2 regions of the Microbacterium sp. STF-2 genome follow, and region 1 is predicted to be linked to the other one. Evidence: riboswitches for the same ligand, from Rfam matches in the RefSeq annotation. Region 1 holds a riboswitch; the other holds the start of a gene.

Region 1 (10,718 bases):
TCGAAGTGCGTGGAACGGCTCAGCTCGACCAGTTCCGGCGACGGGCCCGTGGCGAAGCGGGCGCCCCAGAGCGCGCCCTCGTTGGTGCCTTCGTGTGTCGGTTCGCTCATCACGCGTCCTTCTTGCCGAGGAGCCAGACCAGGAGGGCCTTCTGCGCGTGCAGACGGTTCTCCGCCTCATCCCAGACCACGCTCTGCGGCCCGTCGATCACGCTGGAGTCGACCTCATAGCCGCGATCGGCAGGGAGGCAGTGGATGAAGATCGCCTCGGGGTCGGCGAGCGTCATCGTCTCGGGGGTGACCTTGTAGCCGCCGAGATCGCGGATACGTGCGAGCTTCTCCTCCTCCTTGCCCATCGAGACCCATGTATCGGTCACCACGACGTCGGCACCGGCGGCAGCCTCGACCGGGTCGGTGTAGAGCGTGATCGAGCCACCGGTCTCGGCAGCGCGGCGATCCGCGGCCTCGATGACATCCGCGCGGGGCGCGTAGTCCTCCGGCGACGCGATGCGCACGTGCATGCCCGCCGTCACACCGGCGAGGGCGTACGAGTGCGCCATGTTGCTCTGTCCGTCGCCGAGGAACGTGAGCGTGAGCCCCTTCAGATCTCCCTTGTGCTCGCGGATCGTCAGCAGATCGGCGAGCAGCTGGCACGGGTGGAAGTCGTCGGAGAGCGCGTTGATGACGGGCACCCTCGTGCCTTCGGCCATCTCTTCGAGCCCGGACTGCGCATAGGTGCGCCACACGATGGCCGCGACCTGGCGCTCGAGGACGCGCGCGGTGTCGGACGGCGTCTCTTTGCCGCCGAGCTGGCTGCTCGCGGTCGAGATGATCAGCGGCGAGCCGCCGAGGTCGGCGATGCCCACCGCGAACGAGACACGGGTGCGCGTGGAGGACTTGTCGAAGATGACCGCGACCGTCTGAGGACCGGCCAGGCTCTTGTCGGCCCAGCGGTCCTTCTTCAGTTCGATGGCGAGGTCGAGGATCTCCGCCTGCTCGGCGGGGGTCAGGTCATCGTCACGCAGCAGGTGGCGGGTCATGCGGATACCTTTCCGGCTACAGAGGCCTGGACGTCGGCGAGAGCGGCCGTGAACAGCTCGCGGAACTCGGCGAGTTCGGCGTCGCCGATGGTGAGAGCGGGCGCGATGCGCACCGTCTCGGGGTTGGCGGCGTTGACGATGAGACCGCGCTCCTGTGCGGCCGCGACGACGGCACCGGCCACCGGAGCGGTGAGCGCGACGCCCACGAGCAGACCACGTCCGCGCACGCCCTCGACCAGTGGGGAGTCGATCCCGAGGATGATCTCGCGCAGCTCCGCGCCGCGACGGGCCGCGTTCTCCACCAGGCCGGCGCTCTCGATCTCGGCGAGCACGGCGTCGGCGACAGCGGTCGCCAGGGGGTTGCCCCCGAACGTCGAGCCGTGCGACCCCGGGGTGAACAGTGCGCTGGCGCTGCCGTAGGTGACCAGCGCGCCGATCGGGAAACCGCCGCCGATCCCCTTCGCGAGCGTGATCGCATCGGGAATGATGCCCTCGTGGCTGAACCCGAACCACTCACCGGTGCGGCCGGCTCCGGTCTGGATCTCGTCGACGATCAGGAGCGCGCCGTGCGCGAGGGTCAGCGAGCGGGCGGCGGCGAGGTAGCCCTCCGGCAGCTCGACCACTCCGGCCTCGCCCTGGATCGGCTCGACGATGATCGCGGCGACGCGGTCGTCCATCGCCGCTTCCAACGCCTCGATCGTGGCGGGGATGTGCTCGACGCCCGCGGGCATCGGCTCGAACGGCGCGCGCATCGATGCCTTCGCGGTGAGAGCGAGCGAGCCCATGGTGCGTCCGTGGAAGCCGTTCTCGAGCGCGAGGATGCGCGGACGCTCGGTGCCCCCGTGCAGCCGGGCGAGCTTGAAAGCGGCCTCGTTGGCCTCGGCGCCCGAGTTCGAGAAGAACACCCGCCCGTCGATACCGGCACCCGCGAGACGCTTGATGCGTGCGGCGAGTGCGAGCTGGGGCGGGGTGGCGAAGTAGTTCGACACGTGCGCGAGTGTGGCCGCCTGCGTCGAGACGGCCTCGACGAAGGCCGGGTGCGCGTGCCCGAGGGAGGTCACCGCGATGCCGGCGAGGAAGTCGAGGTGGCGTCGACCGTCGGCATCCCACAGGTACGAGCCCTCACCGCGGACCAGCAGCGCGAGCCGCTCCCCCGCATTGAGCACGAGATCGCGTGCCGCGTCGTCCTGCCAGACGGTCATCCCGTCACCTCCGACTTTCCCAGGACCACTTCGGTCCCGATTCCCTTGCTGGTGAACAGTTCGACGAGCACCGAATGCGGCACCCGTCCGTCGATGATCGCGGCCGCGTCCACGCCGCCTTCGACCGCGTCGAGGCAGGCGCGCATCTTGGGGATCATCCCCGACTCGAGCTTCGGCAGCATCTCGATGAGGGCCGACGAGGTCAGGTGCGAGACGAGGGAGTCGCGGTTCGGCCAGTCGGCGTAGAGCCCGGGCACATCCGTGAGGATCACGAGTTTGCGCGCATGCAAGGACACGGCGAGAGCCGCGGCGGCGGCATCGGCGTTGACGTTGAGCGACTGGCCGGGATGATCGAGATCAGGCGCGATGCTCGACACCACCGGGATGCGCCCGGCGGCGAGATGGTCGAGCACGGGAGTCGGATCGACTTCGACGACATCGCCGACGCGACCGAGGTCGACCTCTTGGCCGTCGATCACGACACCGCGACGGCGCCCGCCGAAGAGTCCGGCGTCCTCCCCGCTGAGGCCGGTCGCGATCGGGCCGTGCGAGTTGATCTTGGACACCAGCTGCGGATTGACCTGACCGGTGAGCACCATGCGCACGACGCTAATCGCCTCGGTGTTGGTGACCCGGTAGCCGCCCTTGAACTCGCTGGGGATCTCGAGCCGCTGCAGCATGTTCGAGATCTGCGGGCCGCCGCCGTGCACGACGACCGGCAGCACGCCGACGTAACGGAGGTAGGCGATGTCCTGCGCGAAGGCGTCCTGCAGCTCCTCCGACACCATCGCGTTCCCGCCGTACTTGATGACGACGATCTGGTCGCGGAACTTCTTCAGCCACGGCAGCGACTCGATGAGGGTCGTGGCCTTCTGTGCGGCGACTTCGGCCGGGGTGTCCTGGATGTCGGTCATGAGGCGTAGGCGCTGTTCTCGTGCACGTAGTCGTGGGTGAGGTCGTTCGTGAGCACGGTCGCCGTCGACTCGCCCACCTTGAGGTCGATCACGAGGTGCGTGGCGCGCGGCGTGAGGTCGACCTCTTCACGGGGACGGTCGGGGCCGCCCTCCGTGCAGACGCGGACGCCGTTCATCCAGACGTCGACGTCGTAGGGATCGAACTGCGCGTTCGTGGTGCCGATCGCGGCGAGCACACGGCCCCAGTTCGGGTCGTTGCCGAAGATGGCGGCCTTGAAGAGGTTGTTGCGGGCGACCGACCGGCCGACCTCGACGGCGTCCTGCTCGGAGACCGCGTGCTGCACCTCGATCGTGATGTCGTGACTCGCGCCCTCGGCATCGCCCTGCAGCTTGACCGCGAGCTCCTGGCACAGCTCGACCAGCGCGGCGGCGAAGTCGTCGAGGTCAGGCACGACCTCGGAGGCGCCGTTGGCGAGGAGGGTGACCTGATCGTTCGTCGACATGCAGCCGTCGGAGTCGAGCCGGTCGAAGGTCCGCCCTGTCGCACGGCGCAGCACGTCATCGGCCTGGAGCGGCTCGAGGACGGCGTCGGTCGTGATCACGACCAGCATCGTGGCGAGGCCCGGCGCGAGCATTCCTGCTCCCTTCGCCATCCCACCGATCGTCCAGCCGTCGCGGCTGACCACGGCGGTCTTCGCGACGGTGTCGGTGGTCATGATGGCGTGCGCCGCGCTCTCTCCGCCATCAGCGCTGAGCTCGGCGATCGCCTGCTCCGTGCCGGCGAGCACACGCGCACGGAACGTCTCGTCTCCTGTGCCGATGAGACCGGTGGAGCAGATCAGCACGTCCCCGGCGCTGACGCCGAGGAGCTCGGCCGCCTTCTCGGCCGTCTGATGCGTCGTCTGGAATCCGAAAGCGCCGGTGAAGCAGTTCGCCCCGCCGGAGTTGAGCACGACGGCCTCGACCACCCGGTCGGCGACAGCCTGCTGCGACCAGATGATCGGGTTGGCCTTGGCGCGGTTGCTCGTGAAGACGGCGGCGCCGACCTTGCGCGGTCCGCGGTTGACGACGACGGCGACATCGGGCTTGCCGGTGGACTTGAGTCCTGCGGCCACACCGGCCGCCTCGAAACCTGCGGGGGCGGTGACGCTCACGGCGCGACTCCGTTCACTGAGAGGGCGCGGGCCTCAGGAAGCCCCAGCGCGATGTTCATGGATTGGATGGCAGCGCCGGCGGTGCCCTTGACGAGGTTGTCGACCGCGGTGACCACGGTCACCCGGTTCGCGGCGCGATCGATCGCGAGCCCGATCAGCGCGGTGTTGGCGCCGAGCACGTCGGCCGTGCGCGGGAAGCGTCCCTCCGGCAGCAGCTGCACGAAGGTCTCGTCGCCGTAGGCGCTCTGCCAGGCATCGCGGATCTGCGCATCGGTCACGCCGTCGGCGATCCGTGCGGTCGACGTGGCGAGGATTCCGCGCGACATGGGCACCAGCACCGGAGTGAAGGAGATACGGATGCCGTCGGCGTCGATACCCGATGCCGCGGCGAGCGCCTGACGGATCTCCGGTATGTGCCGGTGGGTTCCCCCGACCGCATACGGGTTCGCGGTGCCGAGGATCTCGCTGCCGAGAAGGTTCGTCTTGAGGCTCTTCCCCGCACCGGACGGACCGACCGCCAGCACCGAGACGATGTCCGAGGGGTCGATCACGCCGGCGGCGACGCCCGGCGCGAGGCTGAGACTCACGGTCGAGGCGTTGCAGCCGGGAGCCGCGATGCGCGTCGCGCCGCGGAGGTGCTCGCGCTGCTTGACCCCGTCGATCAGGAGCTCGGGGACGCCGTATGTCCAGGGCTCGTGGAACGCCCCGCCGTAGAACGCCTCCCACGCGGACGCCGACGTGAGCCGATGGTCGGCTCCGGCATCGATCACGAGCGGAGCCGCACCGAGCGCATCGGTGTACTGCCCCGACTGCCCGTGCGGGAGTGCGAGGAACACGATGTCGTGGCCGGAGAGGATCTCGGGCGTCGTGTCCTGCAGGGTGAGGTGTGCCAGAGAGCGCAGATGCGGCTGGTGGTCGACGAGAGGCTGCCCGGCGTTCGAGTGCGCCGTGACGGTGTGGATCTCCATGTCGGGATGATCGGCCAGGAGACGGAGGATCTCGCCGCCTGCGTAGCCGGATGCGCCGGAGACGGCGACGGAATACGTCATGCTTCTACCTTAACGGTCGGGTCCTTCCTCGAAGGGAGGACCGGGGACGGGGCCGGAGGCGGCGACACCGGCTCTCGACCGCTGCGCGTGCGCAGGCAGGAGGGCGGGGTCGCCTACAGTCGGCGGCCGCGGCGTCGGCGCACAGCGATGACGCTCGGAGCGAGCGTCGGAGAAGCGGTGGCGGCCGAAGGCATGTCGCGACAGTAGCGCGGCCCCGGCGGCCACCGCAAATCCACCCCGTCATCTGAGAGGCTGCAGCCCCATCGGCGCGGCGAAGAAGGCGAGCTCGTGTGCGCTCGACACTGCGAACACCCGGCGCATGCGCGCACGGGTCGGGGCATCGGCCTGGGCCGCGGCCTCGGAAGCGTACGTGATCGCCTTCTCCGTCGCCGCCTCGAATGCCGGATCCGCGTACGTCGTGAGCCAGGACGCGAAGGGATGCTGCGGATCCCGCGCGTACTCCCCGAACTCTCCGGCATGCAGGCGTCGGCCGAGGTCGGTGTAGAGCCAGAAGCAGGGAAGGACGGCCGCGGCGATCTCGCCGTAGTCGCCGCCGAACGCGACGGAGCGCAGGTGGTCGAGGTACGCGGTGGTCGCCGGCCCCGGCTCCGCGGCGAACGTCGCCGCGCTCACTCCCTGAGCCGGGGTCAGGTACGACGCGTGCAGCTCGAGTTCACCCACGATCGAGCCGTGCGCGGAATCGGCCCAGAAGGCCTGTTCCTCCGACGTCGGCGCGAGCCGAGCGGCTTCGGCGAGGACACGAGCGTACTCACGCAGATACAGCGCGTCCTGCGCGAGATAGATCAGGAAGGGGCCGCGCTCCAGCGTCCCCTCGGCGAGCGCCCGGATGAACGCGAGTTCGTCGATCCCCGCGCGGATCTCCGCGATGTCCTGCCACCAGTCCTCGGCGATGTCGTCAGCCGCCGGTCGAGTCTGCGCCGCCGCACGCTCCCGGAGCCCGGCGAAGTGGTCGATCGGCCCGTGACCCCGCCCCACGCTCAGCGCGTCCCCTGCGCGCAGGGATTCGCGGAGCCAGGCGCGCGCGGCGCTGACCGCATCGGCCGGCCGCTCCCCGCGCGCGAGGATCGTCGCGAGCGCGGACGACAGCGAACAGCCGGTGCCGTGCGTGTTCCTGGTCGGGATCCGGGTGCCGGCGAACTCCTGGCGCGTCCCGCGATGCGCATCGACCAGCGCATCCGGAGCCGAATCGCCGTCGAGGTGTCCCCCCTTGACCAGGACAGCCGCCCCGACCGCGGCCGACAGCTGCTCCGCCGCGGCGAGCGCGTCCTCCCAGTCGAGGACGTCGCGGCCGGACAGCACTGCGAGCTCGGCGAGGTTCGGGGTCACCAGAGTCGCCCGCGCGAGGAGATCGTGCAGCGCCCGCTCGGCATCCGGATCCAGCAGCCGATCGCCGGAGGTCGCCACCATCACGGGGTCGAGCACGACGACCGGCGGACGAACGCGGTCGAGCCACGCACCCACCACGCGGATGACGTCGGCGTCGGCGAGCATCCCGATCTTCACGGCGTCGATCACGATGTCGTCCGACACCGCATCCAGCTGCGCGCGGAGGAAGTGCGCGGGCGGCACATGCACGGCACGCACTCCCTGCGTGTTCTGCGCCGTCAGCGCAGTGAGGACCGCCATCCCGTATCCGCCGTTCGCGGCGATGGACTTGAGGTCGGCCTGGATGCCCGCGCCCCCGGACGGGTCGCTGCCGGCGATGCTGAGCACCCTCGGCACGGTGCCGGCGAGCCAGCGCCGGCGGAACTCCGCTGCCGTGGCCTCGGGATCGTCGGCGGCGCACAGCACCGAGACGACGGCGAGGCCGGCCGCACCGGCGTCGCGGAGGGGTTCCGTGTCATCGATGCCGACGCCGCCGATCGCCACGCACGGCAGAGAGCTGGCAGCCACGAGATCACGGAAGCCGTCGACGCCGAGAGGAGCGGGGTGATCGGGTTTGGTGGCGGTCGGGCGGATCACACCGACACCCAGATAGTCGACGGTGCCGGCGGGCAGAGCATCGACCGCGTCGAGATGCGCACGAGTGTTCGCGGTGAGGCCGACCAGCGCGTCGGGTCCGAGCGCCTCACGCGCACGCAGCACGGAGGCATCGCCCTGTCCCAGATGCACGCCGTCGACCCGAGCGCCCCGTTCCCGGGCAGCGACCACGGCGTCCAGCCGGTCGTTCACGACGAGCAGCGCCCGCCCGTCGATCACCCGCGACAACGCGATCAGCTGATCGACCGTCTCGGCGTCGGTCGCGTCCTTATCGCGCAATTGGACGATTCGCACCCCACCGTCGACCGCTCGGCGCACCGTCTCGACGACGCCCCTGTCCCCGCAGAGCGCCGCGTCCGTGACGAGGTAGAGCGAGAGATCGGCGTTCACCGGACGCCGCCTTCGACGCGTGCATCGGCTCTGATGTCGTCGGGGCCCACCGCGGCGAGCGCATCCAGCAGGGCGACGGCGAAGCTGCCCGGCCCCGCGGATGTCGCCGCTGCCCGCTCGGCGGCGATCGTGTAGACGAGGCTCGCGGAAGCCACAGCGGTCAGCGCATCGTGATCCGTCGCCTCGGCCGCACCGAGGAAGGCCGCCATCACCGCGCCGAGCGCGCATCCTCCTCCGGTCACACGGGTCAGCAGCTCGTGGCCGTTGGCGAGGCGCAGCATCCGCACCCCGTCGGTGATGAGATCGATCGGCCCCGACACTGCGACCACCGCGCCCGTGGTCCGCGCGAGCGTTGCGGCGGCATCGGCTGCGGAGTCCGTGGTGTCGGTGGCATCCACCCCACGTCCGCCCGTGCTGAGCCCGGCGAGGGCGAGGATCTCGGAGGCGTTGCCGCGGATAGCGGTCGGTCGGTGCTGCGCGAGCCGGTGGGCGAGGGCGGTGCGCACCGGAAGCGCACCGATAGCTACCGGGTCGAGAACCCAAGGCGTACCGTTCGCCGCGGCTCCGGCGACCGCCTCCAGACTCGCCGCCCGCTGCTCGGGCGTGGGAGTCCCCAGGTTGATCAGCACCCCGGAAGCGACCCCGGCGAACATCCCCGCCTCGTCGACGATGTCGACCATCGCGGGTGCGGCCCCCAGTGCCAGCAGCACGTTGGCGGTGAATCCCGTCACGACCGCATTGGTGATGCAGTGCGTCAACGGCGGAGCCTCGCGCAGCACCTCCAGGAGGGTCGCGGCGGAACCGGCGAGGTCGTGGGTGGATTCAGGACGCAGAAGATCGCTCATCGCGACATCCCTTCGCTAGTACGAACTAGATCAGGTTCGACGGGTCTGTTCTCAGCCGCGGATCGCGGCACCCCGTGTCACTGCTCGCAGTCTAGCGATCGCTCAGCAGAGCCCTCTCCTCTGCCCGTGTGAGGCCGGCATGGCGCTCCCGGTCGACGCCTCGTGACCGTTCGTCGGCGACGACGCGCTCGATCGTGTCCGTGAGCGGACGAAGCCGCCCGCCGCTCGCGTGGAATGCGCGATTCGAGCGGGTCATGAAGCCACTCATGTCGGTCGGCAGCCACAGCGGCAGGGACCGCGGCCCCGCCCAGTACTCGACGTCGTGCGCACGGAGCCATCCCTCGTCCGCGACGAACACGGAGCCGGTGTGACCGACCGCGAGGCGCACCGCACCCAGCACATCGGCGAGGGGGTGCTCATCGCCTACGCCGTTGACCGCGCCGCTGCGTGTCGCCGTGACGATGTACGCCGCGAGATCGTCGACATCGATGACCTGCGTGCTCCTTCCCTCGAGCGGCGGCAGCAGCACGGCTTCCGAGCCTGCTCGCGCGAACGCCGCGGCCCAGTACCCGAACCGGTCGCTGGGGTCGCCGTCGCCCACGATGAGCCCAGGGCGCACGATGAAACCGCGCTCCCCCAGGCGCAGGACAGCATCTTCGGCTGCTGCCTTCTGCGCACCGTAGTCGTACTCATCACCCGGGCTCGCAGCCGGATGTCGCGGCGTCGACTCATCTGCTCCGACCGTCTCGTCATCGGAGTACACCGACACGGACGATACGTAGGTCCAGCGCCCCGCCCGATCGCCGAGCGCATCGACCGCCCTCTCGACCTGCACCGCGTGGGACGAGACGTCCACGACGTGATCCCAGTCCCGCCGCGAGAGATCGGCATAGACGTCGGCATCCTCACGATCGCCGCGCACGAGCACGGCACCCTCGGGGGCCGGACGGGAACCGCGGCCGAGACACGTGACCGCGGCGCCTTCGTCGACCCACCTCCGGGCGATGCGCCCGGAGAGCCAGCCCGTACCGCCGAGGATCAGAACATCGGTCATGATTCCATGTCATCAGGTGGCGGATCTCTGCGGAACCTCTTCCGCCCACAGCAGATCGGTTCAGAGCAGATCGGTGGGCGTGCTCAGACGATCCAGGCCCGCGAGCACCGGGACGCTCCACGCGGGATCGGGCTGCCAACGTGTCCACGCGGCGTCGAACGGCCAGCCACCGGACTCGAACGAGGCGATGGCCGCGTCCGCGTGCCGCTCGATCTGCGCCGCCTGCTCGGGGCTGAGACGCCCCTGCTGGATCGCGGCGACGAGCTCGTCCTCGTCTTTGAGGTGGATGCCGCCCTCCGGATCGATCTCGACGTCGAGGATGTGGTCGGACGAGTAGGTGTCGTGATCGGTGCGCAGATGTGCGTTCTCGAGGTTCACGTACCAGCCGGCGAAGGACCAGTCCGGGCCTGTGGTGTCGCTCCAGAACAACCAGACCGACCATGGCAGCCCGGCGGGGGCGATGCACAGCACGCCGTTCCCGCGCCAGGGCTCGACGATGCGCGTCCGCGGCTCGAGCCAGCGACGCGAGAGCGGTACTTCACGCACTCGCTGTCCGCCGAGAGCTCCCGGAGCCTCCTGCAGCGTTCCGGGCGCGAGCCATGCGACGAGTCCCCGTTCGTCGTCGCGCACCACCCGCATCGGAGCGATCCTGGAGGGCTCCCCCGGCTGCCATCCCGGCTTCCGATAGTGCCAGTCGATCTGCATGCCCGACTCGAGGAACGGTCCTTCTCCGAGCGGCCGCGCGTCATCCGGGACGGCGGCCGGAGTGCCCTGGGGGAGGATTCTCATCCCGCCACGGTACTCCGGCGCCGACCGGAATCGTCTGACCGACGACACGGTACGTCCCACGGCGCGGTGCGTCGCGCTCCCGTGCTCAGTCGCGCAGTGCGGCTCCGAAGCGCTGTGCGGCGACCTCGACACCGGCGAGCTTGGCCTCCGTGGCCTCGGCCGCCGTGAGCGTGCGATCGTCGGCACGGAAGCGCAGGGCGAACGTCAGGCTCTTCGAGCCGTCCGGCACGCCCTCCCCGCGATAGTCGTCGACGAGACGCACCGATTCCAGCAGCGCACCG
Region 2 (10,718 bases), on a different contig from region 1:
CCCCCGCGGTCATCGCGGGATTGCTGGTCGGATTCGCGTTCCTCGCGCTCGCCGGCGATGGTGTGGTGCGCCGTGCGATCGGAGTGATCCTGCTGCTCATGATCGCCGTGACGTTGTGGCGCCGGTGGCGGCAGAGCAGAGCGGATACCGCGTCACCGCCCTCCAGCGGCATCCTGCTCGCAGGCGCCTACGGCACGCTCGGCGGCTTCACGACCATGGTCGCGAACGCCGGCGGGCCCGTCATGTCGATGTACTTCCTGGCCACCCGCACCCCGGTGCAGGTGTTCCTCGGTACCTCCGCGTGGTTCTTCGCCATCATCAATGTGATCAAGGTGCCGTTCCTCGCGGGCCTCGGGCTGTTCGAGCCAGCGGTACTGCTGATGGATGCCGTGCTCGCGCCGCTCGTGGTGGTCGGCGCGCTCCTCGGGTTGCGGGTCGCCCGTCGCATGAATCAGCGTGTGTTCGACCGCATCGTGATCGCACTCACGATCGTCGGTGCGGTCTACCTGCTGATCTGACCCCATCTATCTGCTCCCGCTCTGACTCCGGGGGTGCCCCCTTCGGCCCTGCGAGAACGGAGACGAGCGGGGTTCCGCGCGGCGCGGCTCGCCCCGACACGCGGCGCTACGGACGGACGGTCTCTGTTTCGGCCGCCCGTTCCGGCCTCTGACTCCGGGGCCGCGGGAACCTCAGTCGAGGAAGATGTCGGGGAAGAGCGCACTGTCGGGAGTGCCGGGGATCGCGGCATACCCGGAGAAGTCGGTCACACCGTCGGCTTCGAGCACGTCCTCGACGATGAGCGTCTGACCGGTGTACGACGCCGCGGGCTTGAGCAACACGGCATACGCGGCGTCCGCATAGATGTCGGGCGTGCGGCTCGCAGCCATGACCTTGTCACCACCGAGAAGGTTCTGCACGGCCGCCGTCGCGATCGTGGTGCGCGGCCACAGGGTGTTGGCGGCGATCCCGTCGCGTGCGAACTCGGCGGCGAGGCCGAGGGTCGCCATGGTCATGCCGAACTTCGCGAGCGTGTATCCGGTGTGCGCGCCCAACCACTTCGGGGTCGGGTTGAGGGGCGGCGACAGCGAGAGGATGTGCGGGTTCTCGGCATCCTTCAGGATCGGCACGGCGGCGCGCGAGAGCATGAACGTGCCGCGTACGTTGACGTCCTGCATCAGGTCGTACTTCTTGGCGTTCAGGTCGAGCGAGCGCGAGAGGTCGATGACGCTGGCGTTGTTGATCACGATGTCGATGCCGCCGAACTCGCCCTGCGTCTTCATGACCGCTTCGGTGATGTCGTCGTCGTCGCGCACGTCACCGACGATCGGCAGAGCCTGGCCGCCGGCCGCGCGGATCTGCTCGGCCGCGGTGTGGATCGTGCCTTCGAGCTTCGGATGCGGGGTGTCGGTCTTCGCGAGCATCGCGATGTTCGCACCGTCGGCAGCCGCCCGCAGCGCGATCGCGAGGCCGATGCCGCGGCTGCCGCCCGACATCAAGATGGTCTTGCCTGCAAGGGACATGGGTTCTCCTGGGTTCTCGATCGCGGGTTCTGAGGGGTGCCGCGGGTCAGCGCGGCGCCATGCGGATGGCACCGTCGAGGCGGATGGTCTCGCCGTTGAGGTAGCCGTTCTCGACGATCTGCTGCACGAGAGCGGCGTACTCGTCGGGGCGTCCGAGGCGCGAAGGGAAAGGCACCTGCTGGCCGAGCGAGTCCTGGGCCGCCTGCGGAAGACCCATCAGCATCGGGGTCTCCATGATGCCCGGAGCGATCGTGCACACCCTGATGCCGTAGCGGGCGAGCTCGCGCGCCACCGGGAGAGTCATGGCGTGCACACCGCCCTTGGATGCGGAGTAGGCGGGTTGGCCGATCTGACCGTCGAACGCGGCGACGCTCGCGGTGTTCACGATGACGCCGCGCTCCTCGTCGTGCAGCTCGTTCTTCGCGATCACGGCGGATGCCTGTGAGATGACGTTGAACGTGCCGACGAGGTTGATGCGGATCACGCGCTCGAAGTCGGCGAGCACAGCCGGGTTGCCTTCGCGGTCGAGCACCTTGGCGGGCGGCGCGATGCCGGCGCAGTTCACGACCACCCGCAGCGGAGCGGCGGACTGCGCGGCTGCGACGGCCGCCTGCACCTCATCCGCGTTCGTGACGTCGGCCGCGACGAATAGCCCACCGAGTTCGTCCGCGATCTCGGCCCCCTTCGACGAGGCGAGGTCGATGATGGTGACGTGCGCTCCCGCGGCGACGAGCCGGCGCGCCGTGGCGAGTCCGAGACCTGAGGCTCCGCCGGTGACGAGTGCACCCTGTCCGCTGATCTGCATCTGATGTTCTCCTTCGAACGTCGTCGTGCGACATGCATTGATGGAACGCAGTCCCAGCCTACGTGGTTCTTGGTTTCACCACGAGCCGAGGTACGGCGTCGAGAGCGAGCCTACGACACCGCCTCGCGCGCGAAGGAACCCGATAACCGGTGCGGGTAGGATCCGGAGAATGCGCCGCTCGCCCGGGATCCTCCGATCCGCGGGCACCGTCGCCCCGCCGGTGATAATGCGGCTCATTACCACGGCGAGCCTGGCGCTCCTGCTGCTCTTCGCCTTCGCCGTGACCACCCACGGGGCGCAGGACGAGAACGGCGCTGCCCCCTCCCTCACCGCCGCAGTCGTCGACGCGTTCGACCATGCGGCCGCAGCTGCCCAGGAGCAGGTCCTCACCGCCGCACCCGACAGCGGGACGAGCGCTCTCGTCGGAGCTGCGCTCTGCGCTCTGGGCGTGCTGTGCGGGCTCGCCGTGATGCTCCTGCGAACACGCGCAGCGCACCGGCGGGCACTGGTCACGCGACTCCGAGCCGGATCCGAGGCTCTGCGTCGATCGTCTGCATCTCCCCCGCGCCCACGCGCGACGACGCTCTCCCTCCTCCAGCTCGGCCTCTCCCGAACCTGATCCGCCGGCCGCACCCGCGCGACCGCATCGATCGCTCGCAACCCGGCCTCCCCCGCGGCATCCCCTCGATGTCCCTGTCGACCTCCTGTGTCGACGTCTCGCGTCGACGTCTCGCGTCGACATCTCGCGTCGACTCCGTGCGTCGACTCCAGGTGTCCACTCCGCGCGACCCCGACTCCTGAAGCCGTGCGTTGTGTGCGCGGCACCATCCGAGGCTCCGCCCTCTCGAACAATCTGCTCTCACCCCTCGAAGGAGACCCATGAAAAGCCCCGTGGACGACGCCGATCGGCGCGCTCCCCAACGCCCGAGTCCGCAGACGAACCCGATCGGCTGGACGATGCGGCGCGCGGTGGGCACGACCGTCATGGGAGCGGTGCTCAGCGTCCTGATCCTGCTCGTCGGCGGGGAGTCGGCGGCCGCACACGTGCCCCACAGCATCGTCGGCGTCTCAGAGGCGGATACGCCCGCGACGACTCAGACCCCCACACCCACACCCACCCCCACACCGACACCCACACCCACACCGACCAGCAGCACGACGCACGAGCAGCAGAACGGCGAGCGGAGGGTGCAGCGCGACGACCTCGGATTCCTGGGGACCGTCTTCCTCGTCGGGATCGGCTTCCTCCTCGCCCTCGGAGCGACCGGGGTGGTCTTGGCGGGGCGCGCGCGGCGGAGACGCGATCGGGCAGCGGAGACGGGACCGTCCGATGAAGCGTGAGAGCGTCCCGAAGTACGCCGTCGCCTTCGTGATCGCCGGCCTCGTCGTCCTGATCGACCAGAGCACCAAAGCGGCCGCGATCGCCGGGCTCAGCCAGACGGAACGGATACCCGTTCTGGGTGATGCGCTCGGCCTGCAGCTCGCCTACAACCCCGGGGCGGTGCTGTCGCTGGGCTCCGGGGCGACCTGGGTGCTGACCGTGGTCGGCGTGGGCGCCGTCGCCGCCCTGTTCGTCGCCGCGGTCCGCGCACGCACGACGTGGCGGGCCTGGGGGTTGGGTTTCATCCTCGGGGGCGCCATCGGGAACGTGCTGGACCGTCTGCTCGCTCCCCCCGGGTTCGGCATCGGCCATGTCACCGACTTCCTCGCGTACGGGAACTGGTTCATCGGGAACCTCGCCGACGTCGCGCTCGCGATCGGAGGCTTCGTCCTCGTCATCGGGGCCGGGGTCCGTCACCGTGCGCAGACACGGAACGCGGCAATCGGCGACCGGCCGGACGACGAACGAGAGGGCGCGAACGGATGAACAACTGGATGCCGGACGCGCCGCCGACCTTCGCCGACCTCGTGCTGCCCGCACCGGGCCCGTTCCCCCTCCTGCCCCTGGTCGCCGCCGTGCTGGCCATGGCGTACCTCGTCGGCGCGATCCGCCTCTGGCGGCAGCACCGCCGGTGGCCCGTCTGGCGCACGGTCGTGTTCCTCCTGGGCTGCCTCGCGCTCGCGGCCGTCACCGGTCTCGGGGTCGAGGCATACGGCTACGCGCTGATGTCGGTGTTCATGTTCCAGCAGCTCACGCTGATGATCGCGATCCCGCCCCTGCTGGTGCTCGGATCACCGGGCACCCTGCTCCTGCGTGCCACGCCCCACCACGGGCTGGGTGCCGCCGCGCTGCGTGCCGCGCACGGCGGACTCCGCAGCCGCGTCGCCCGATGGATCCTGAGCCCGTGGATCGCCCTGCCGGTGTACCTGATCGCGTTCTACGGTCTGTATCTGGCCGGTCTCGCCGATCGCGTCCTCGCTGCTCCCGGCGGTCACATCGCCCTGGAGGTCGGGTTCCTCATCGTGGGCATCCTGTTCGCGATCCCGGTGCTGAGCTCCGATCCCCTCCCCGTGCGTCTCGGGCACGGCGGGCGGGCACTCGACGTCTTCGCCGAGGCCGCCCTGCACGCGTTCTTCGGGGTCTTCCTGATGATGGCGACGACGATGCTCGTCGACCACTTCGTCGCCCCGACCCTCGCCCTCGGGATGGATCCGCTCGAGGACCAGCGTCTGGCGGGCGGTCTGGCCTGGTCCTACGGCGAGGCGCCGACGCTGCTGATGCTCGTGTACGTGATGCATCGGTGGTTCCGTGACGACACGGCCCGTGCCGCCGCCGATGACCGCTACGCCGATGCGCACGGCACGACTGAGCTCGACGCCTACAACGCCTACCTCGAAGGCCTGCGCGACGAGAGCCGATGAACCGCACCCGTCGCCGTCACCCGTCGCCGTCGCCGTCACCCGTCGCCGTCGGGCAGGATGGACGGATGAGCATCCCCTCCGCCTCCCTCGACGTGCCGACGCGGGTGCGCGAGCTCGCCCGCGGTGTGGCGCTCGTGCCGGTCTGGCTCAACGGGATCGGCGGGCTGACCTTCCGCACCGACGACGGCCGGTACATCAAATGGGGGCCCCTCGACGATGAGGCGAACATGCGCGACGAAGCCGAGCGCATGCGGTGGGCGCGCACCTGGATCGCGGTGCCCGAGGTGCTCGAACAGGGGCAGGACGAGACACACGAGTGGCTCGTCACCGTCGCGCTCGACGCGAGCAGTGCCGTCGACCCGCGCTGGGCCGACCAGCCCGAGACCGCGGTACGGGCGGTCGGCGCGGGCCTGCGGGCGCTGCACGACGCCCTGCCCGTGGCCGAATGCCCCTGGGAGTGGAGCACGCAGTGGCGGATCGCCAACGCCGCCGACCGCGGAACGATCGTGCCCGACGAGCTGCTCCAGACGCCGCCGATCGACCGACTGGTGGTGTGCCACGGCGATGCCTGCATGCCGAACACGCTTCTCGATGCCGCCGGCCGTCCCGCCGCGTTCGTCGATCTCGCAGCTCTCGGAGTCGCCGACCGCTGGGCCGACATCGCCGTGGCATCGATGAGCACGATGTGGAACTTCGGATCCGGCTGGGAGGACACGCTCATCGAGGCCTACGGGGTCGAGCCCGACCGCGAGCGCCTCGAGTACTACCGGCGGCTCTGGAACGAGACATGAGCGTGGCGCCCCCGCCCGCCGGTCGACCGCCGGTGTTCGGCCCGGTCGTCGACGACATGACCCGGTGCGTGCACTACCGGGGCCCGACAGACATCATCGCGATCCGCTTCGCCTGCTGCGGCGATCACTACCCGTGCCATCGCTGTCACGAGGAGTCCGCGGGGCACCCGGCGCAGCAGTGGGCGCCCGAGCAGCACGACACCGCGGCGATCCTCTGCGGCGCATGCGGACACGAGCTCACGATCACCGAGTACTTCGCGGTGACGGGCTGCCCTCGCTGCACCGCCCCGTTCAACGAGCGCTGTGCTCTGCACCGGGAGCACTACTTCCAGCCGAGTTGGAGCTAGCCGACCCTAGCTCCACACGAATCGGAAGGTCCCGACGAGGACGGCGGCGGCAAGGGCGAGGGCCATGATCGCGATGCCGCCGATCAGCGCCACCGCATCGCGCGGGTGCAACCGGGACGGTCGCGACCAGGTGCGGGGGATGCCGGAGCCGAAGCCGCGCGCCTCCATCGCGAGTGCCAGCGTGGACCCGCGCCGCACCGCGAACACGAGCAGCACGAAGGCCATCGAGAAGAATCGTCGCAGCACACCCCGATCCCCCACGCCCCGTGCACGACGGGCCAGGCTCATGGTGCGCCAGTCGTCGAGGAACAGGCCCAGCATCCGGGTGCCGGCGAGGATGCCGAGCACGAAGCGACTGGGGAGCTTCGCGACCTGGGCCAGCGCATCGGCGAGCTCTGTGGGGTCGGTGCCGCCGAAGAGCAGGATCGTCGGCAGTCCGAGCGCGATCACGCGCAGGCTCACCGCGATCGCGAGCGTGATGGAATCCTCGCTGATCGTGGCGAATCCGAAGGTCCAGTAGATCCGCCCTGCGGGTTCGGCGTAGAGCAGCATGCTCACGCCGGCGATCGGTGCGAAGATCGCGATCGGCAGCAGGCGCTTCAGCACCGTCGACAGCCGCAGTCCGGTCAAGGGCAGGCAGAGCAGCTGCAGGACGATCGCGGCCAGCGCGCTCGTGACGTCGATCGACGCGAACAGCGGCACCGACAGCAGCACGGCGAGCACCAGCTTCGTCACCGGGTTCACACCGTCGAGCCATACCGTCCGTACGGTCTCGACCGCCGTCACGATGTCGCCTCCCCTTCGCGTCCCAGTTCGATGCGATGCCCGCCCAGGTACCGGATCACGGCGTCGTCGTGCGTGACCGCGACGATCGACCGACCGCGCGCGATCTCCTCCTGCAGGAGCGCGACGAGCGAGATCCACCCACGCCGGTCCTGCCCGAAGGTCGGCTCGTCGAGCACGATCACCTCGGGTGCTCCCGCGAGCACGGTCGCGACGGACAGTCGACGCTTCTGCCCGCCGGAGAGCGTGAACGGGTTGGCGAGCGCGAGAGACGCGAGTCCGAGGCGCTCGAGCAGTTCCTCGACGACGCCGTCCGTCTTCGCGCGGTCCCACCCGAGGGCTCGCGGGCCGACGGCGAGCTCGTCGCGCAGCGTCTGCGTGAGGAACTGATGCTCCGGCTCCTGGAAGACCATGCCGATGCGGGTGAGCAGCTCACGCGAGGACCAGCGGATCGGGCGGGGGCCCTTGCGCCCCGCCAGCTCGGGCGCCGAACGCACTTCGCCGGCCTGCTCCGGGATGAGGCCGGCGAGGGTGAGTGCGAGCGTCGACTTGCCCGCGCCGTTCGGCCCGGTGATCACGGTCGCGTTCGCACGCGGCACGCGCAGGTCGAGCCCCGACTGCACGACGACGCCCGCCTCTCTCGCGATCGAGAGCGCGGAGGCCGTGAGGGCATCGGAGGCAGGAACCTGTTCGAGCATCGGAAGGTCGATGCCGCGGTCGGGCACCCACACCCCCGCATCGGCGAGCACGTCGCCGTGGGCCGCGAACACCTGCGCGGGCGCACCGTCGGCGAGGAGTCCTCCGTCGGCCGCCAACACGATCACGCGCGTCATCAGATCGACCCAGATCGGGGTGCGGTGCTCGACGACCACGAGCGTCGCGCCGGTCGTCTCGACGGCGCGCTCGACACTCGCCCGCACCTCCCGCACCCCCTCCGGGTCGAGGTTCGCGGTGGGCTCGTCGAGCAGCAGCAGCCCCGGTCGCATCGCGAGCACACCGGCCAGCACCAGCCGCTGCTTCTGCCCGCCGGAGAGCGCCTTCGTGGGGCGTCGCAGCGGAACATCGAGGCCGACGGCGTCGAGCGCCTCGGCGACGCGACCCGGGATCTCGGACGCCGCGACGCCCAGGTTCTCGCAGCCGAACGCGACGTCGTCGCCGACCTTCGACAGCACGATGCCGGCGTCCGGGTCCTGCAGGACGAGTCCGACCTGACCGTGCCGTGACTCGGGGGCCGCACCGTCGATGCGCAAAGACCCCGTCCGTTCCCCCTCGTCGTCATCGCCGAGGACCCCGGCGAGGCCGGCGAGCAGCGTCGACTTCCCTGCACCCGAGGCGCCGAGCAGGAGCACCCGCTCGCCCGGTTCGATCGTGAAGGAGACGTCCGCGACGGCGGGACGCTTTCGACCGGCGTACCGCCAGCCCCAGCCCGCAGCCTGCACGCGGGCCGGGGAGGCGAAGGTCACGCTCAGACCTCGCGCACGTGCTCTCGCCCGACGGCGAAGCGGTTGAGGGCGCCGGTGACGGCGAGGGCGCGTACGAGCAGCCAACCGACCACGCCGGCCAGGATCGCCCCGGAGACGACCACGCTGATCAGATAGATCGTGTTGAACTCGACCGACTTCAGGATGTTCGGCGAGCTGCCGTAGAACAGCTCGAACACCCAGGCGGCCACGGCGGCTCCGACGCCGGCGAGCGCAGCGACTGCGATCCCGAAACGACGGTAGAAGAACAGGGCGAAGATGATCTCTGCACCGAGGCCCTGCACGATGCCCGACAACACGGTCGAGACACCCCACACGTTGCCGATCAGCATCGACACGATCGCGGCGACCAGTTCGACCACGAGCGCGGCCCCCGGCTTGCGGATCACGAGACCGCCGACGACACCGCCGAGCAGCCAGATGCCGACGGCGATGCCACCGAGGCCCGGTGTCAGGGCGTCGGCCGCGCCGAACCACGCGTATCCGATGGTGTTCCATCCCCAGAACACGAGACCGATCGCGACGCCGAGGACAGCGGCGACGACGATGTCGACGACGCGCCAGCGCCAGATCGATGGGCGGTGCAGCCCGTTCGCATCGGCGGATGCCTGCTGTGCGGATGTGGACGTAGGCGTACTCATCTGAACTCCTCCCTGCGCTGGCATGACCCAGATCAGGTTCGACGGTCGAAGCGCGATTCGCTCCCTCTCAGCCCGGCTCGCCGGACTCCCGTGGTTGTGCTGAAGATCCTACCCGCTGGCGACACCCGCGTGGCGACAAGGCTGTGCGCCGCGGAACCCGCCCGGGATTGGGTACCGTGAACGAGTGACCGCAACAGATCCCGCCGACGAGGCGACGGGCGTCGTCCGTGACGACGGCCCCGCGACCACCGCCCCCTCCGGCTCCGTCGATGCCGCGTCGGGCGGTTCGGTGCTCACGGCCGAGCAGACGTCGACGCGCGCGCTCGCACCGGAATCGGTGGTCGCCCCGGAACCGGCCACGCCCGCTCTGACGAAACCGCCATTCGTTCCGCGTGAGACTGCCGCGGGAGACGCCGACGATCCCCTCGCCGCGCTCGACGCGACCACCCCCCAGTGGGCGGACGAGACCACCACCGCCACCGCTCTGACCTGGGTGGACCCCGCGACGGTGGCCGACCACACCGCCACCGCGACTCTCGACGAGACGTCGGAAGCCGAGCGGACGAACGGCCTGCTCCGCGGGGCACGCCTGCGCCCGGCCATCGCCCGTCCCGGCATCCTCGTTCCGCTGGCCACGCTCGTGGGCCTCGTCGCCGCGTATGCCGGCACCACGCTGCTCTGGCCGCTGCACGAGGTACCTCCGACAGTGCAGTCCGTCGAGTTCGCGACGACGCCCGCTGCCGCAGCCACCGTCACCTGGCCCACCGAGGGCGCGGGCGCCGTCGGCATCTCCGGCATGACCACTGCGGCCTCGATCCCCGATGCGGTGAGCATCGCGAGCATCACCAAGGTCGTGAGCAGCCTGATGGTGCTCGACCGTATGCCGCTGGCGGTGGGCGAACAGGGGCCCGAGTTCTCGTTCACCCGGGCCGACAGCGTGAAGTACTGGGACTACCGGCGCAGCGACCAGTCCGCACTCGATGTGCCGATCGGCGGGGTGCTGACCGAATACCAACTCCTGCAGGGCACGCTGATGGGATCGGCGAACAACTACATCGACCGGCTCGCGAGCGAGATCTGGGGGTCCGATCGCGAATTCGCCCGGGCCGCCGAGGTGTGGCTGCGCGAACGAGGCCTCACCGGCATCACCGTGGTGACGCCGTCCGGCTTCGACGAGCGTAATGTGGCCACCCCCGAGGCGCTGGTCGCCCTCGGCGAGCGTGCCATGCAGAACCCGGTGTTCGCCGAGATCGTCGGCACCAAGTCGGTGGACCTCCCGGGCGCCGGCACCGTCGTCAACACGAACGGGATGCTCGACGATCCCGGTGTCGTCGGCGTCAAGACCGGCACACTCGTCGGCTGGAACCTGCTCACCGCGAAGGACGTCGTCATCGGCGACACGACCGTGCACCTCTTCGCCGCGGCGCTGAACCAGGCCGGCAACGATGAGCGACTCGCTCTCACCCGCTCCCTGTTCGCGGAGGCGGAAGCGGCGCTGGAGGCGCAGCCGCCCGCCGTCGCGAAGGACACCGTGGTCGGTCAGGTCAC

Evidence for each region. Region 1 has a riboswitch for thiamine pyrophosphate ahead of thiM (hydroxyethylthiazole kinase). Riboswitches for the same ligand answer to the same signal wherever they lie in the genome.
Region 2: it holds a riboswitch for thiamine pyrophosphate, as region 1 does, so the genes downstream of both, MicroSTF_RS09760 (ECF transporter S component) here and thiM (hydroxyethylthiazole kinase) in region 1, are expected to answer to the same signal.

The regions. Positions count from the first base shown of each region.
Region 1 covers NZ_JARKMW010000002.1:8,886-19,603, forward strand. Annotated here, with positions in the region: gene argH (argininosuccinate lyase) at 1-110, opposite strand, end outside; gene argF (ornithine carbamoyltransferase) at 110-1,039, opposite strand; gene MicroSTF_RS13735 (acetylornithine transaminase) at 1,036-2,241, opposite strand; gene argB (acetylglutamate kinase) at 2,238-3,155, opposite strand; gene argJ (bifunctional glutamate N-acetyltransferase/amino-acid acetyltransferase ArgJ) at 3,152-4,309, opposite strand; gene argC (N-acetyl-gamma-glutamyl-phosphate reductase) at 4,306-5,358, opposite strand; gene MicroSTF_RS13755 (bifunctional hydroxymethylpyrimidine kinase/phosphomethylpyrimidine kinase) at 5,599-7,749, opposite strand; gene thiM (hydroxyethylthiazole kinase) at 7,746-8,594, opposite strand; TPP riboswitch at 8,585-8,679, opposite strand; gene MicroSTF_RS13765 (NAD-dependent epimerase/dehydratase family protein) at 8,686-9,648, opposite strand; gene MicroSTF_RS13770 (DUF402 domain-containing protein) at 9,709-10,437, opposite strand; gene pheT (phenylalanine--tRNA ligase subunit beta) at 10,523-10,718, opposite strand, start outside.
Region 2 covers NZ_JARKMW010000001.1:2,009,045-2,019,762, forward strand. Annotated here, with positions in the region: gene MicroSTF_RS09705 (sulfite exporter TauE/SafE family protein) at 1-518, shown strand, start outside; gene MicroSTF_RS09710 (SDR family oxidoreductase) at 690-1,520, opposite strand; gene MicroSTF_RS09715 (SDR family NAD(P)-dependent oxidoreductase) at 1,567-2,325, opposite strand; gene MicroSTF_RS09720 (hypothetical protein) at 2,495-2,944, shown strand; gene MicroSTF_RS09725 (hypothetical protein) at 3,205-3,666, shown strand; gene MicroSTF_RS09730 (signal peptidase II) at 3,656-4,192, shown strand; gene MicroSTF_RS09735 (cytochrome c oxidase assembly protein) at 4,189-5,127, shown strand; gene MicroSTF_RS09740 (aminoglycoside 3'-phosphotransferase) at 5,193-5,918, shown strand; gene MicroSTF_RS09745 (CHY zinc finger protein) at 5,915-6,265, shown strand; gene MicroSTF_RS09750 (energy-coupling factor transporter transmembrane component T family protein) at 6,272-7,051, opposite strand; gene MicroSTF_RS09755 (ABC transporter ATP-binding protein) at 7,048-8,517, opposite strand; gene MicroSTF_RS09760 (ECF transporter S component) at 8,514-9,170, opposite strand; TPP riboswitch at 9,163-9,272, opposite strand; gene MicroSTF_RS09765 (D-alanyl-D-alanine carboxypeptidase family protein) at 9,355-10,718, shown strand, end outside.